DNA from 4 places in the Gordonia sp. YC-XJ4 genome. Region 1 is predicted to be linked to each of the others. Evidence: predicted binding sites of a transcription regulator. Region 1 holds the regulator's gene; each other region holds the start of a gene.
What was found. The regulator LexA, encoded in region 1, represses DNA repair genes until DNA is damaged. The targets are predictions, from matches to a motif close to CGAACANNTGTTCG.

Region 1 (4,170 bases):
CGAACAGCTCGGCCATCTGGTGTTCGACGGCTTCGTCGCCGCCACCCCACGGGAGCACCTGGCGGAGGTGCCCCGCTATCTGCGCGCTGCCCGTGAGCGCCTGGAGCATCTGCCGGCATCCGCCGCGCGGGATCGCGCCGGCATGGAGGCATTGGATCGGGTGGTGGAGCGCTGGAACCAGCGGCTCGCGCAGGTGCCCGACGGCAGGCGAGACGCGGTCAACGAACAGGCGCATTGGCTCGTCGAGGAATTGCGGGTCGGTCTGTTCGCGCAGCGACTGGGCACGCGTTATCCGATCTCGGAGAAACGGGCGCTACGGACCCTGGACCGACTCGGCTGACACGACGCCGGCTGCGGGCGTCGTCCGGCCGTGGGTCAGATTGCCCTGCAGGTCGTCGATCTCGCGTTGGAAGTCCTCGAGGGAATCGAACGAGCGGTACACCGACGCGAATCGCAGGTAGGCGACCTCATCGAGGTCGCGCAAGGGTTTGAGGATCGCCAATCCGACCTCGTTGCTGGGGATCTCGGCGACTCCGGAGGCCCGAACGGTCTCCTCGACCTGTTGGGCGAGCTGCGCGAGATCGTCCTCGTCGACCTGGCGTCCCTGACACGCGCGTCGGACCCCACGCATCACTTTCTCGCGGCTGAAGGGCTCGGTGACGCCATTGCGTTTGACGACGGCCAGGACAGCGGTCTCCACCGTCGAGAACCGGCGACCGCATGCGCTGCAGGAGCGGCGCCGACGGATCGCCTGCCCCTCGTCGGCAACTCGGGAGTCGATGACCTTGGTGTCATCATTCCTGCAGAACGGGCAGCGCATACACCGACAATACCGCCCCACCGCGGTGGAACAGCCGTGTGATCGCCTACCCCGGTCGTCACCGGTAGGCGGGTACCAGCAGTGCCTGACCGACCTGGAGCCCGCTGCCGGACATCTCGTTCATCCGCGCGATCTCGTCGATGACGGCCTGCCGGGGCAGGTCGGGCGCGACCCGTGCGGCAACCGAGTTCAGCGATTCCCCGGCACGTACGTGCACGACCTCGGTGGCCGCGGGCGTCGGCGTGGTCGACTGCTGGTAGTCGCTACCGGCCACGGCCACCAGCCACACCAGCAGCGCCAGGGCGACACCGGTCAGCACGGCCACCATCGCACCGGTACGGCGAGCGGTGCGGTGCGCGGTGACCCGCGGGCCGACCGGAGTTGCGCAACGGGTGCCCGCAACCGCCGGAAGGCGGCGCGCACCGGTCCGGGCCGGGCCCGCATATGCCGGTCGTCGGCGGGCCGGGTCGCGCTCGAGCGTGCGCCGCTCTGGGAGGCGACGGTCGGACGACCGGTGTTCGGGCGCGCGGTGTTCGAGCACCCGGTGTTCGAGCGCCCGGTGCTCGACGGTTGCGCGGGCCGGCATCGACGCCCCGCGGCGAACGGCGGCGGCGCGGTGAGCCGTCCGGCGGGACCGAACGGGCAGGTCGTTGGTGCCCGGCGCGGTGGGCAGAAGTACGGTCGGCATGGCGTCTCCCTATCTCGATCATGCATTCGAAGAACGGATGTTCGAGTTCTACCACGGGGCACCGACAATTTCTCGCGACACGTCGAACACATGTTTGAGGTTGCCTGTCGCCTCGGCTACCCTGGCCGGTGTTCAGCTCTCCACAGGGCCCGTCAACCAGGGCGTACCCCGCGAGGATGTGCGCACCGACCGAAAGGATGCGAACCCCATGAGTGAGAAGAAGGGCCGCTCGGGTGACCCCGACGCGGCGACCGTCACCGATCCGGACGACGCCGTCGCGACCGGCCCGATCGATCCCGCGGCCGTCGAGGCCGCGCTCACCCCGCGCCAGAAGGGCGTGCTCGATGTGATCCGCAAGTCCGTGCGCGAACGCGGGTATCCGCCGAGCATCCGCGAGATCGGCGACGCCGTCGGCCTGGCGTCGACCTCATCGGTCGCGCATCAGCTGCGAACCCTCGAGCGCAAGGGTCTGCTCAAACGCGATCACAACCGACCCCGCGCGGTGAACGTCCAGGACGGCGATCCCACGCCCACCGACGACAACCCGAATGCGTCGAACCTCCCCACGCCGACGTTCGTGCCGGTTCTGGGACGTATCGCGGCCGGCGGGCCGATCCTGGCCGAGGAGGCCGTCGAGGATGTCTTCCCGCTGCCGCGTGAACTCGTTGGCGACGGGTCACTGTTCCTGCTGCGCGTCGTCGGTGAATCGATGATCGACGCGGCCATCTGCGACGGCGACTGGGTGGTCGTTCGTCAACAGAACGTCGCCGACAACGGCGACATCGTCGCGGCGATGATCGACGGCGAGGCGACGGTCAAGACCTTCAAGCGCAAGGACGGCCATGTGTGGCTGATGCCGCACAACGACCTGTTCGAGCCCATCCCCGGCGACGACGCCGCGGTGCTGGGCAAGGTCGTGACGGTGATGCGCCGCATCTGAGCGGAGTCACACCCGCCGGCCCGCTCAGCCGAACGGCTCAGCTGCGCAACGCTTCCGCGGCCGCGGCACGCGCATCGGCCGGTGAGGCGGTCGCCAGTGCAGCCTGCGCGGCGGAGCGGCACGCCTCGCGGTCGACCTCGGCGAGCTTCGCTCCCACCGCGGGCGCCGCGGCCGGGGCGCTCGACAGCGAGGTGACGCCGAGCCCGACCAGGACACACGCGAGCAGCGGATCGGCGGCGGCCTCGCCGCACACCCCGACCGGTGTCGCACTGCGGGTGCCCGCCTCGGCGACGGTGGCGATCAGCGAGAGCACCGCAGGCTGCCACGGGTCGGTGAGCCCGGCGAGCTCGGCCGACATCCGGTCGGCGGCCATTGTGTACTGCGTCAGATCGTTGGTGCCGATCGAGACGAAGTCGACCTCGGCGAGGATCGCCGGAGCGAGGATCGCCGCCGAGGGGATCTCGATCATCACCCCCGCCACCAGCCCGCGACCGCGGACCTCGGCAGCGAATTCGGCGGCTTCAGCGGCCGAGGCGATCATCGGCGCCATCACCCAGGGCGTGGTGCCGGTCGCCTGCGCGGCGCGGGCGATCGCGTCGAGTTGACCGGCACGGATCTCGGGATGTGTCGCGGCGATCCGGTTGCCTCGTACGCCCAGTGCGGGATTCGCCTCGGTGCCGTGATCGACGAACTTCAGCGGCTTGTCCGAGCCGGCATCGAGCGTCCGGACCACGACCTTCTTGCCGTCGAAGGCCTCGATGACCTCGCGGTAGAGCGCAGCCTGCTCGTCCACCGACGGTTCGTCGGCCCGATCGAGGAAGGCGAGTTCGGTGCGGAACAGACCAACCCCCTCGACGGGGTACGCCGTCGCCGCCCGCGCCGAGAAGCCGTCGGCGACGTTCGCCAGGATGGCCACCTCCACACCATCGGCGGTGCGCCCGGGCCCGGTCCATCCCGCGATCGCCTCCGCCTCCCGACGACTCTGCTCCACCTCGTCCCCGGCCCGCGCCGGATCGGGGTGAACGACAACGGTTCCCGCGGTTCCGTCGACGAGAACGGGCGTGCCCGCGGGTACGTCGTCGAGGCCGGCGACCGCCACCACGCACGGAATCCCCAGTTGGCGGGCGATGATCGCGGTGTGGCTGGTCGGCCCACCGAGCCGGGTGGCCAACGCGGTGATCAGTTTCGGATCGAGTCCGGCGGTGTCGGCCGGCGCGAGGTCGTCGGCGAGGAGCACCGACGGCTCGTCGGGCACGGGGACCCCGGGCTCGGGCTCGCCGAGTACCTCGGCCACCACCCGATCACGGACGTCGTTGAGGTCGGTGATGCGCTCGGCCATGATCCCGCCGAGCTTGGCGAACATCGCGGCGAACTGTTCGGTGGCCGCGGCGGCCGCGGCCGGGGCCGGGGTCCCGTCGGCGATCAGCTTGGTGACCGTGCCGATCCACCCGCGGTCCTCGGCGAGGCCCGCGGTGGCGATCAACACCTCTGCGGCGGCACCCGAGGCGTGCGAGGCGCGCTCACGCAGTCGCGCGGCGACCACGGCCGCGGCATCGACGAAGCGGGCCTTTTCGGCCTCACGGTCGGCCTCGTCCACCACATGTGAGCCCGGATCGGCGGGCTCGGCCCTCACCCGCTCGCCCGGACGGACGACCGGCCCGTAGGCCTTGCCGCCGACGACGGGCGTCCCGTGCAGCGTGGTGTCGGCATCCGACGCACTGC
Region 2 (4,170 bases), 2.8 Mb from region 1:
GGTGAACGCTCCCCCAATCTGCCTGCGGCGACGGGAACGCTGGCCGGGATCACCCCCGCCAACTTCACCCCTGCGCACGTCGCACGCGCCGCCGTCGAAGGCCTGCTCTGTTCGCTCGTCTACTGCCGCAACCGGATCGAGGATCAGGGCATCGACGTGCAGCGGTTCCTGTTCATCGGCGGGGGCACCAAGTCGTCGGCGGTACGCGCGATCGCTCCCGCCTTGTTCGACGGCACGGTTGTGCTGCCCGCCGACGGTGAATACGTGGCACTCGGCGCCGCCCGCCAGGCCGCGTGGGCGCTGACCGGCGAGCTCCCGGAATGGCGTGTCGAGTCCGAAACGATCACGGCTACACCAACTCCAGAAGTATTCGCGCAGTACGCCGCCGCAGCGAAGTGGTACTCGGCGGCTGTCGGCGGGTAACACCCGAGGCTTGCTGTTCGAGGCGTGTTGCGTCCACCCACCGGTACGGCGGGTCTCGAGGCCTCGTCGCTGGCGCTCCCTTTTCTCCCGCTGGTCGAGGTGCCGAGGACCGCTAGCGGACTTCCCTTTTCTTCCGGTGGTCGAGGTGCCGAGGAGCGTTAGCGACGAGCCTCGAGACCTGTTGCGCCGCTGCTGGTTCCAACCCCGGACCGAATACGTGACGGTCTAGAACCCGCGGTCACCGAGCAGTTGGGCGAGTTGGGTTTCGATCGGCGAGTCCGGGCTGGGGTCGGGGGTGAGGATTTCGACGAGGTCGTAGTAGCCGTGCCCGATGGGGATTCGGCTGCGGCGGATTCGGTCGGTGGGCAGCATCGAGTCCCGGTCGTCGCTTGTGGCGAGATCGGTATCGGCACCACTTGGTGGTGGGTCGGGTGGTGGATGCAACTCCGCCCGGACGCGGGCCAACGCCGCAGCGTAGGTGGTGCCGACGTCGGGGAGCGCGTTGGTGCGTTTCGGGTTCGGTTCGGCTGCCCCGACGGGGGTGTTTTTGCGCCACCAGCAGCGTCCAGCCCACGGCCCGTCCCGATAAATCCCGGTCGTGAATTGTCCGGGTTTGTCGCCGACCATGCGGTTGTGTTTGCCGCAGGCGGGGGCGAGGTCACCGATGTTGGTGAGCCCACCTTTCGCGTGGTCTTTGGTGGCGTGATGGATTTCGACGTGCGCGGCGGGTTGAGTACATCCGGGAAACGAGCAGTATTCGCCGCCGTCTTTGGCGAACAACGCGATCCGCTGTCCTTGACTCGCCAGGCGTGCCCGCCCCAAATACAGGGGAAGATTCGTGTGGTCGTCGAACACCGCCAGCCACGGCTGGCACTGAGCGGCGAGTGCGATGACATCGGTGATCGGGAGCAGGGTGCCGGTCGCCGTGACTCCCATTCCGGTCTGCGCAATCAGGTCGGACAGGGTGGCTTTGATGATCAGGTGTGGTGGTAGGCCGCGATGGGATTGGGGGCCGAGGCCGGCATCCAGTCCGGCGCGTAGGACTGCTTCCAGGGCGTCGTGGTTGCGTTGGACTTGGTCGCGGTGATCGCGGGCTGCGGCGGCCGTCAACGCGTCGGGGTCGGCGTCTTCGCGACTGCCGGTGGGGGAGTCGGGGTCGGCGGGGTTGTTCATTCCTGGGGCTGCCCACGCGGCGAGTACTGCTTCGAGGTGTGCGGTGAGGGTGGGGGTCATCTGCCCGGACAGGCCGCTCATTTTTTGGGCGTCTTGGCGGCCGATGCGGATCTGGCGGTGGCGTTGCCGGTCGGTGTCGTCGGTTAGTTGGCCGTCAGGGTCGAGGTGCGCCAACACCCGTGCCCCCAAGATCCGGAGGTCGGAGGGGGTGTGGGTGCGGGCGTAGCGGGCCATCGTGGCGTCGGCCGACATTTTCTCGTCGAACGGCACTGCCGCGGGGATGCGGTCCAGCACGTCGATCACCACCGCCGCGTGCGAGGAGCCGGCCGCCCCGGACGCCATCGCTTCGGCGAGTGCTGGATATTTGGGGGCGGCGACCTCACCGGTGAAGGTGTGGAAGGTGGCGGTCGCTTTCAGTTGTTTCCACCGCCGCCACGGTTCCGACACACGGAGTAAGCCGATCATGGCGTCGGTGATCGACCCGAACCCGTACTCGCGGGCCAAATGCCGGTCGGAGAATTCGACGATCTGCCGATCGCCTTGGACGGTGATGCGGGTGATCAACTGTTCGGTGGACTGGGCGACGGTGACCAGGTCGTCGTTGGACAGGCCGGTCAAATCATCGGTGGCCAGCGAATCGACCAAGCGGTGGGCGAGGGCGAGTTTCTGGGTGGTCGACAACCCCGACACGTCGGGTAACGCGGTGTCGACCATGATTGTCACCCCCCTGGCGATAGCGAACACGTGTTTGTGTGTTGTTGTGTTCGAGTGTATGCCGGGTTTGCCGGGTTGGCAAGAGGTTGTCGAAAGTTTTTTCGGGTGGGTTCCAGCTGGGGGTTCGGCTCGGTCTCGAGGCTCGGCGCCTGGGGCGCCTCGCACCTCGACCACCGATCCGGGACGCACCTCGACCACCGATGAACGGCTCGGCGCCTGGGGCGCCTCGCACCTCGACCACCGATCGGAAAGGGCTCGACGGGAAGGCGGAAGAGCGCCCTTACCACCGTGGGGACGGTTCACTCACCTCCAGAACCCGCGCTCCTCCAGGAGCGCCACCGCACGATGACCGCCGCGGAGGAAGTGGCCTTCGGTCAACGTGCGCGCCATACCCGGCGAGCGGCCGGCGAGTGCATCGACGATCTCGCGATGATCCCGCAAGGACGACGCGACCGAGTCCGGGTGGGAGTCGAAGAAGCCGGACGGGATTGCCCCACTGAGGAGTTTGAGCTCGGCGATCAGGCGCCGTGAGCGGGTGCCGAGGTTGATCAGCCGATGAAAGCGGAAGTTGAGGCGCTCGATCTCGAGGAGATCGGTCGTCTCCTCCATCTCGGTCGCCAACACACGCAGCTCGTCGAGGTCGGCGTCGGACAGAGTCGCCGACGCACGTTCGGCGGCCAGCCCGGAGATCACGCCGAGCATCCAGTAGTGATCGCGAATGTCCTCGCGGGACAGGTCGGCCACAAAGGCGCCGCGCCGCGGAATCGTCTCGATGATCCCCTCCCCGCTGAGTGAGATCAGCGCCTCACGCACCGGCAGTTTGCTCATCCCGAGAGATTCGGCGACCGCATCCTGATCGACCTTGGTTCCCGGCCGCATCTCGCCGGCGAAGACCATGCGGCGGATCTCCTGGGCCGCGATCTGCTTGAGCACCGACGATGCCGCCTCGACCGATCGACCACCCACGGGCTGTGCCACCACTGCCTCCTCGACTCGCATCAACGCGCAGAGATTATCAAACTCAACTATCACTCACCCGCTATGCAATCCATAGCCTGGACATATAGCTCGGATGGTTGGCACAACCTCACAGATTTGATAATTTCGATCGCATGGCTCCACCCGCACAGCAGCACACTCCCGCCGTCAGCGCGGACGACTTCGAGCAGATCCGCTCGGTGGTCCACGACTTCATCCGCACCAAGGTCGTGCCGCGCGAGAACGAGATCGCCGAGACCAACGCCATCCCCGACGACCTGCGCGCCCAAGCAGCCGAGATGGGCCTGTTCGGGTACGCGATCCCCGAGGAATGGGGTGGCCTCGGCCTCGATCTCACCCAGGACGTCGAGCTGGCGATGGAGTTCGGCTACACGACGCTCGCTCTGCGGTCGATGTTCGGCACCAACAACGGCATTGCCGGGCAGGTGTTGGTGAACTTCGGGACCGACGAGCAGAAGAAGGAGTGGCTCGAGCGCATCGCCTCCGGTGACGTCGTCGCCTCCTTCGCTCTCACCGAGCCCGGCGCCGGCTCGAATCCCGCCGGCCTGCGCACCAAGGCGACGCTCGACGGCGACCAGTGGGTGATCGACGGGCAGAAGCGTTTCATCACCAACGCACCGATCGCCGACCTGTTCGTCGTGTTCGCCAGAACCCAGCGCCGGGAGCGAAGCGAGCGGGCTGAATCAGAACAGTCCGCAGAAGGCAAGAACACAGGTATTGCCGTATTCCTGGTTCCTGCCGACACACCAGGGGTCGAGGTCGGAGTCAAGGACAAGAAGATGGGCCAGGAGGGGGCGTGGACCGCCGACGTCAGCTTCGACGGCGTGCGTGTGCCCACTTCGGCGCTCGTCGGCGGTGATG
Region 3 (4,170 bases), 1.5 Mb from region 1:
GCCGTAGGCCATCGCCTCGGCGACCAACGCGTTGGTCACGACCCCGCGTTCGGTGGCCGCGCCGTCGAGTTCCTCGGGAACGTTGATCATGGTGATGCCGAGTTCCGCGGAGCGCTTGACGATCTCCTCCGGCGCGGTGGCCGCGGCGTCGGCGTCGTAGGCGGCCGGACGCAGGATCTCGGTGGCGAACTCCTTGACCGTCTCGGCGATCATCTGCTGTTCGTCGTCGGGCGTGAGATTGAAGTAGCCCTTGGGCGTGGTCGTCAGCCGTTTGGCCGGACCCGACCCACCCTGCACCTTCGAGAAGGCGCGGTTGGCGGCGCCGAGGGTCTGGAACCCGGTCTTGGTCGCCTGGTACGCAATCCGGTTGATGGGTTCACGGATCTGGTACTTCTCGGCGAACTCCGAGCCCGTGACCGTGGTCAGCACGCGCATCGCGGTACCGATGAAGTTGCGGGGATGACGGGTCTTCCCGACGGCGGAGGTGTCGCGGGGTTCGGTGTGAGTAGACATGTTCACCATTTCTCGCAGTGGTTGACTGGGTGGGGCGGTACGGCTCCGGGATACCTTACCCGGCGGTAAGAACCGATCTTACTCATGGGTAAGAAGAAAGTCACGTGTTTGTATGCCGGGACTCGTTCGCCGGCCGCGCGTGCCGGGGCGAACAGGGGTTATGAAGCGGTTCGCTGACACATGAGGCCGCCGGGAGCACAGTGGAGGCATGCAACTCACGCACTTCGGTCATTCGTGTCTGCTGGTCGAACTCGATGGGGCGAAGATCCTGTTCGATCCGGGAAACTTCTCCCACGGTTTCGAGGGCATCACCGGACTCGACGCGATCCTGATCACCCACCAACATCCCGATCACTGTGACCCTGCGCGGCTGCCGGATCTCATCGCGGCCAATCCACACGCCCTCCGATACGCCGATCCGCAGACGGCCCGGCAACTCAATGACGCCGACTCGGCGGGAGAGTGGACCCCGGCGCACCCCGGGCAGCAGGTGGACATCGGCGCGGTCACCGCCCGGATGACCGGCGGCCGGCATGCGGTCATCCATCCGGAGATCCCGGTCGTCGACAACGTCGCCTACGTCCTCGACTCGTCGCAGGGCGCCGGGCGGTTCATGCACCCGGGCGACTCGTTCTACATCCCGTTCGAGAAGGTCGACGTCCTCGCGCTGCCGTCGGCGGCGCCCTGGATGAAACTCAGTGAGTCCGTGGATTACCTGCGTGCCATGGCGCCACGCGTCGCGGTGCCCATCCACCAGGCCATCCTGTCCGACGCGGGGACCGGCATCCACTACTCACGATTGAGCGAGATGAAGGACGCGGCAACCGAATTCGCCGTACTCGACCAGGAATCCGCGGCCGAGTTCTGAAAGAGGTGCAGTTGACGGCACATCGTCGCGTTTCAGCCGGTCCCGCATGCCGGCGACCAACGCCGCGGGGAAGTCGAGCACAAGGCGATCGTGGCGGCAAAGCGGGATGCTCGGGCAACGCCCCAGGGCGGCTGCAGTGCCGCTGCTGTAGCCTCCACCGGGAAAGCAGCCGGAAGCTGTTGCGCGAGAAGGTAGTCGGTGCATCCCCGCGCGCATCCTCAACTGGCACAACCGGTGGGAGGCCGGTCTGGATCGATGGTCGAGTCCTTTCCGATCGATGGTCGAGGTGCGAGGCGCCCCAGGCGCCGAGCCTCGAGACCGAGCCGAACCGACGCTGGAACCCCACCACCAAACCCACCCGAAAAAACTTTCGATAACCTCTTGCCAACCCGACAAACCCGGCATACACTCGAACACAACAACACACAAACACGTGTTCGCTATCGCCAGGGGGGTGACAATCATGGTCGACACCGCGTTACCCGACGTGTCCGGTTTGTCGACCGCCCAGAAACTCGCCCTCGCCCACCGCTTGGTTGATTCGCTGGCCACCGATGATTTGACCGGCCTGTCCAACGACGACCTGGTCACCGTCGCTCAATCCACCGAACAGTTGATCACCCGCATCACCGTCCAAGGCGATCGGCAGATCGTCGAATTCTCCGACCGCCACCTCGCCCGCGAATACGGATTCGGGTCGATCACCGACGCCATGATCGGCTTACTGCGTGTGTCGGAACCGTGGCGGCGGTGGAAACAACTGAAAGCGACCGCCACCTTCCACACCTTCACCGGTGAGGTCGCCGCCCCCCAATATCCGGCACTCGCCGAAGCGATGGCGTCCGGGGCGGCCGGCGCCTCGCATGCGGCAGTGGTGATCGACGTGCTGGACCGTATCCCGGCGGCAGTGCCGTTCGACGAGAAAATGTCGGCCGATGCCACGATGGCCCGCTACGCCCGCACCCACACCCCCTCCGACCTCCGGATCCTGGGGGCACGGGTGTTGGCGCACCTCGACCCCGACGGCCACCTGACCGACGATGCGGATCGGCAACGCCGCCGCCAAATCCGCATCGGCCGGCAAGACGCCCAAAAGATGAGTGGGTTGTCGGGGCAGATGACCCCGACCCTGACCGCGCACCTCGAAGCAGTACTCGCCGCGTGGGCAGCCCCAGGAATGAACAACCCCGCCGACCCCGATTCCCCCACCGGCAGTCGCGAAGACGCCGACCCCGACGCGTTGGCGGCCGCGGCAGCCCGCGATCACCGTGATCAGGTGCAACGCAACCACGACGCGTTGGAAGCAGTCCTGCGCGCCGGGTTGGATGCCGGTCTCGGCCCGCAGTCGCATCGCGGGCTACCACCACACCTGATCATCAAAGCATCGCTGTCCGACCTGATCGCGCAGACCGGAATGGGAGTCACGGCGACCGGCACCCTCCTCCCAATCCGGGATGTGATCGCATTGGCCGCTCAGTGCCAGCCGTGGTTGGCGGTGTTCGACGACCACACCCGTCTGCCCCTGTATTTGGGTCGGGCGCGGTTGGCGAGTCAAGGGCAGCGGATCGCGTTGTTCGCCAAAGACGGTGGTGAATACTGCTCGTTTCCCGGGTGTACTCAACCCGCCGCGCACGTCGAAATCCATCACGCCACCAAAGATCATGCGAAAGGTGGGCTCACCAACATCGGTGACCTCGCCCCCGCCTGCGGCAAACACAACCGGATGGTCGGCGACAAACCCGGACAATTCACGACCGGCATATATCGGGACGGGCCGTGGGCCGGACGGTGCTGGTGGCGCACAAACACCCCGGTCGGGGCAGCGACACCGAACCCCAAACGCACCAACGCACTCCCCGACGTCGGGGCCACCTACACCGCGGCACTGGCCCGCATCCGCGCGGAATTGCACCCACCACCCGACCCACCGCAGGGTGATACCGATACCGATCTCGCCGAACGCGACGACCGGGGATCGATGCTGCCCACCAACCGAATCCGCCGCACCCGAGTCCCCATCGGACACGGCTACTACGATCTCGTCGAAATCCTCACCCCCGACCCTGGCTCGCCGATCGAGAACCGACTCGCCCACCTACTCGGTGACCGCGGACTCTAGACCCGGGGCGTGCTTCCGTGAATGGCCGGAAACCAGCAGCGGTGCAACCGGTCTCGAGGCTCGTCGCTAACGCTCCTCGACACCTCGACCACCGGGACGAAAGCGCTCCTCGACACCTCGACCACCGGGAGGAAAGCGCTCCTCCCAAATCCATCGCAGAGGAATTGGGAGACACGCCCTGCGGGGTGGGTACCGCTGACCGGTGTTCGGCACGGAACGCTGACAGCCCGCCCATCCACAGTGATCCTCGATGTGCACGGCGTCTTTGGCATCTGTGTTCACTCGATCATTCACGGGCCGTTGGAGTTTCGACGGTGCTGCGACGGCGCACGCCATGCCGCGGCGACGATCGCCCGGTATAAGCCGAAACGGCCGGCCCGACCTCGACCGGGCCGACCAACGCGATCTACGCCGGCGGGGCGAAGAACTCCAGTGCGATGTTGTCGGGGTCGCGGAAGGAGATGCCCGACCCGTACGCCGCGTGCTTGATGCCGCCGTGGGCGATGCCGAGCTCGTCGAGCCGGGTGCGCCACCGCTCGAGGTCGTCCTGTCCGACCGCGAACGCGACGTGGTCGAGTCCGGTGCGCTTCTCGCTGAACACCTCCGACGGCGTCGAGTCGGTGTGGGTGTGCAGACCGAACAGCGTGCCGCCGTCGAGGGCGTACACGGC
Region 4 (4,170 bases), 970 kb from region 1:
GCGACGATCTCGATCTGTCCGACCCGTACTACGGCAACGCCGACGATTTCGCCGTCACCCGCGAGCAGATCGAGGCCGCGGTACCGGGCCTGCTCCAGTGGGCCCGCGAACACCTCGACGGCGCCACCGGCTGAGCCGTCGCCGGTGCTGCCGTGATCGGGTACTGCGGCGCACGTCACGGCCGAATCCGGCATACCGTCACCAGACGCAGCCGGGGCTGCTGTGACGGTTGCCCACTGGGTACCGTTGTCCTATGCGCGCGCTGCGAAACATACGACCGGGGTGGATCGCCCTGATCATCGTTGTCGTCGCATTCGCGGCGGCATGTTTCATGGTGCTCGCCCCATGGCAGCTCGGTAAGAACTCCGCGACGTCGGAGCGCAACCATCTGATCAAGAGTGCCGTCGGCACTGCCCCGGTACCGATCAACGAGGTGGCCCCCGCCGGAAAGGGATTCGTTCCCTCGACCGAGTGGCGCGAGGTGACGATGACCGGAACCTACCTCGTCGATGACCAGGCCCTCGTCCGCCTGCGTTCGGTCGACGAGCGGCCGGCCATCGAGGTCCTCACCCCGTTCCGCATCGCGGGCACAGATCGCGTCCTGGCGATCGATCGCGGCTACGTTCGCCCGGACCAGAGCAACACGCCCGCGATCCCTGCGCCCCCGACGGGTGAGACGACCATCAACGCCCGCATCCGGGCTTCGGAGGGTACATCGGAAGGCCGCGGCGCGCGGACCGAGGGCAACGCGCTGACCATGTACACGGTCGACCCGACCCAGCTGGCCAAGGCGACCGGCACCCCGATGGACCCGTTCTACCTGCAGCTGTCGCCGGACCAACCCGGCTCACTCGGCGAGATCCCACTGCCCCAACTGGATTCGGGCCCCTATCTCTCCTACGGCCTGCAGTGGCTGGCCTTCGGTGTGATGGCACCGCTAGGGGCCGGATACTTCATCTACTCCGAGATTCGTCAACGTCGACGAGCTTCCGCCGCCAAGAAAGCCCACACAGCCGAGGCCGCCGCCGGTCCCGACCCGACGACCCCCGACGACACCTCCGGACTCAACGGTGCCGCACAACCCGAGACGGCCCCACATCTGCTGACGCGATCCGAACGCCGCAAACGCATGCGCGAGGAACTGCGCGCAGCAGCCGGAACAACTACCGCGCCCGCCCCGGTCGACCCCGACGACATCGACGAGCAATCGCCCGCCGGCATCGGCGTAGGACCCGACACCGAGCACTTGTCGTCCACGGTGCGCGACAAACTCACCGAACGCTACGGCGGCTGAGGCCACCTGGTGGTCGAGGCGCCCCCCCCATCGGCGGTAGCAGCGCCCGACCCGTGACGCACCAAACCTCCCCCCTCGGTGGTCGAGGTGTGAGGCGCCCCAGGCGCCGAGCCTCGAGACCGAGCCGAACCGACGCTGGAACCCCACCACCGACCCCACCCGAAAAAACTTTCGGCAACCTCTTGCCAACCCGACAAACCCGGCATACACTCGAACACAACAACACACAAACACGTGTTCGCTATCGCCAGGGGGGTGACAATCATGGTCGACACCGCGTTACCCGACGTGTCCGGTTTGTCGACCGCCCAGAAACTCGCCCTCGCCCACCGCTTGGTTGATTCGCTGGCCACCGATGATTTGACCGGCCTGTCCAACGACGACCTGGTCACCGTCGCTCAATCCACCGAACAGTTGATCACCCGCATCACCGTCCAAGGCGATCGGCAGATCGTCGAATTCTCCGACCGCCACCTCGCCCGCGAATACGGATTCGGGTCGATCACCGACGCCATGATCGGCTTACTGCGTGTGTCGGAACCGTGGCGGCGGTGGAAACAACTCAAAGCGACCGCCACCTTCCACACCTTCACCGGTGAGGTCGCCGCCCCCAAATATCCAGCACTCGCCGAAGCGATGGCGTCCGGGGCGGCCGGCTCCTCGCACGCGGCAGTGGTGATCGACGTCCTCGACCGCATCCCCGCGGCAGTGCCGTTCGACGAGAAAATGTCGGCCGACGCCACGATGGCCCGCTACGCCCGCACCCACACCCCCTCCGACCTCCGGATCCTGGGGGCACGGGTGTTGGCGCACCTCGACCCCGACGGCCAACTGACCGACGACACCGATCGGCAACGCCGCCGCCAGATCCGCATCGGCCGCCAAGACGCCCAAAAAATGAGTGGATTGTCCGGGCAGATGACCCCCACCCTCACCGCACACCTCGAAGCAGTACTCGCCGCGTGGGCAGCCCCCGGAATGAACAACCCCGCCGACCCCGATTCCCCCACCGGCAGTCGCGAAGACGCCGACCCCGACGCGTTGGCGGCCGCGGCAGCCCGCGATCACCGTGATCAGGTGCAACGCAACCACGACGCGTTGGAAGCAGTCCTGCGCGCCGGGCTGGATGCCGGTCTCGGCCCGCAGTCGCATCGCGGGCTACCACCACACCTGATCATCAAAGCCACCCTGTCGGAGTTGATTGCGCAGACCGGGATGGGGGTGACGGCGACCGGCACCCTGCTGCCGATCACCGATGTGATCGCGTTGGCGGCCCAGTGCCAGCCGTGGTTGGCGGTGTTCGACGACCACACCAGTCTTCCCCTGTATTTGGGGCGGGCGCGGTTGGCGAGTCAAGGCCAGCAGATCGCGTTGTTCGCCAAAGACGGCGGCGAGTACTGCTCCTTTCCTGGATGTACTCAACCCGCCGCGCACGTCGAAATCCATCACGCCACCAAAGATCACGCGAAAGGTGGGCTCACCAACATCGGTGACCTCGCCCCCGCCTGCGGCAAACACAACCGGATGGTCGGCGACAAACCCGGACAATTCACGACCGGCATCTATCGGGACGGGCCGTGGGCCGGACGGTGCTGGTGGCGTAAGAACACCCCCGTCGGGGCGGCCGAACCGAACCCGAAACGCACCAACGCACTCCCCGACGTCGGGGCCACCCTCCGCGCCACCCTCGACAAAGTACGCGCCGACCTGCACCCACCACCCGACCCACCACCAAGTGGGGCCGCTGCCAGTGCCGATACCGATCTCGCCGAACGCGACGACCGGGGATCGATGCTGCCCACCAACCGAATCCGCCGCACCCGAGTCCCCATCGGACACGGGTACTACGACCTCGTCGAAATCCTCACCCCCGACCCTGGCTCGCCGGTCGAGAACCGACTCGCCCAACTACTCGGCGACCACGGACTCTAGACCGTCACGTACTCGGTCCGGGTCGGAAACCAGCAGCGGCGCAACAGGTCTCGAGGCTCGTCGCTAACGCTCCTCGGCACCTCGACCACCGGGACGAAAGATCCTCCGGGCTGATCGACCACCGTTCAAGGAGCGCCCCGCCCGGCGAGGAAGCCCCCTCCCGATGGTCGAGGTGCTGAGGAGCGCCAGCGACGAGGCCTCGAGACCCCCGACAGCCGAACATCAGATCACAAGCGTCGAGCGCGCCACCAGGCTATGGCGATGGCGGTGGCGAGCGCGCCGACTTGCACCTGTCGGGACAAAGCCAGGGCGGCACGGAGATCCGTTGAGGTCGGATCCCGCCCGTCGCCGAGGGTGGGTCGGTTCTCGGTGCGGTGCGGGTAGACCGTGATACCGCCGAGACGGATGCCGAGAGCTCCGGCGAAACTCGCCTCCACGACCCCCGCGTTGGGGCTCGGATGTGCCGATGCATCGCGCTTCCACGCGCGCACTGCACCCCGCCGATCGGGACCGGCGGCCACGACGAGCACCCCCGCGATCCGGGCCGGCAGGATGTTGAGCGCATCATCGAATCGTGCTGCAGCCCAACCGAAACGGTTGTAGCGGGCATTTCGATGACCGATCATCGCATCCAGTGTGTTCGCGGTCCGGTAGACGAGGAGACCGGGAACACCGGCCAGGGCGCCCCAGACCAGCGCTCCCACGGTGGCATCGGAGGTGTTCTCGGCCACCGATTCCAGTGCAGCGCGACAGATCCCGGGTTCGTCGAGTGCATCTGGGTCGCGGCCGCACAAGCTCGGTATGAGTTCCCGCGCGCCCGGAACGTCGTCGGACTCGAGACAGTCGGCCACGTCGTCACCGACGCGGATCAGGGTGGTCCCACCCAATACGGCCCATGTCACCGCGGCGGTGAGCAGTGTTCGCGCCGGACCGTTCTCGGCGAG

Region 2: the regulator LexA is predicted to act here: its motif matches at 2,334-2,347, upstream of AC5ZH6_RS23925 (HNH endonuclease signature motif containing protein).
Region 3: the regulator LexA is predicted to act here: its motif matches at 1,808-1,821, upstream of AC5ZH6_RS17955 (HNH endonuclease signature motif containing protein).
Region 4: the regulator LexA is predicted to act here: its motif matches at 1,522-1,535, upstream of AC5ZH6_RS15545 (HNH endonuclease signature motif containing protein).

Annotation. Positions count from the first base shown of each region.
Region 1 covers NZ_CM183447.1:2,549,850-2,554,019, reverse strand. The annotation lists gene hrpA (ATP-dependent RNA helicase HrpA) at 1-340, shown strand, start outside; gene nrdR (transcriptional regulator NrdR) at 314-820, opposite strand; gene AC5ZH6_RS11285 (LysM peptidoglycan-binding domain-containing protein) at 879-1,508, opposite strand; gene lexA (transcriptional repressor LexA) at 1,717-2,448, shown strand; gene AC5ZH6_RS11275 (putative PEP-binding protein) at 2,486-4,170, opposite strand, start outside.
Region 2 covers NZ_CM183447.1:5,363,636-5,367,805, forward strand. The annotation lists gene AC5ZH6_RS23920 (xylulokinase) at 1-423, shown strand, start outside; gene AC5ZH6_RS23925 (HNH endonuclease signature motif containing protein) at 649-2,310, opposite strand; gene AC5ZH6_RS23930 (GntR family transcriptional regulator) at 2,614-3,309, opposite strand; gene AC5ZH6_RS23935 (acyl-CoA dehydrogenase family protein) at 3,423-4,170, shown strand, end outside.
Region 3 covers NZ_CM183447.1:4,003,555-4,007,724, reverse strand. The annotation lists gene AC5ZH6_RS17965 (acyl-CoA dehydrogenase family protein) at 1-513, opposite strand, end outside; gene AC5ZH6_RS17960 (MBL fold metallo-hydrolase) at 722-1,381, shown strand; gene AC5ZH6_RS17955 (HNH endonuclease signature motif containing protein) at 1,845-3,500, shown strand; gene AC5ZH6_RS17950 (VOC family protein) at 3,907-4,170, opposite strand, start outside.
Region 4 covers NZ_CM183447.1:3,515,608-3,519,777, forward strand. The annotation lists gene AC5ZH6_RS15535 (low molecular weight protein-tyrosine-phosphatase) at 1-134, shown strand, start outside; gene AC5ZH6_RS15540 (SURF1 family cytochrome oxidase biogenesis protein) at 254-1,294, shown strand; gene AC5ZH6_RS15545 (HNH endonuclease signature motif containing protein) at 1,559-3,226, shown strand; gene AC5ZH6_RS15550 (cobalamin biosynthesis protein) at 3,454-4,170, opposite strand, start outside.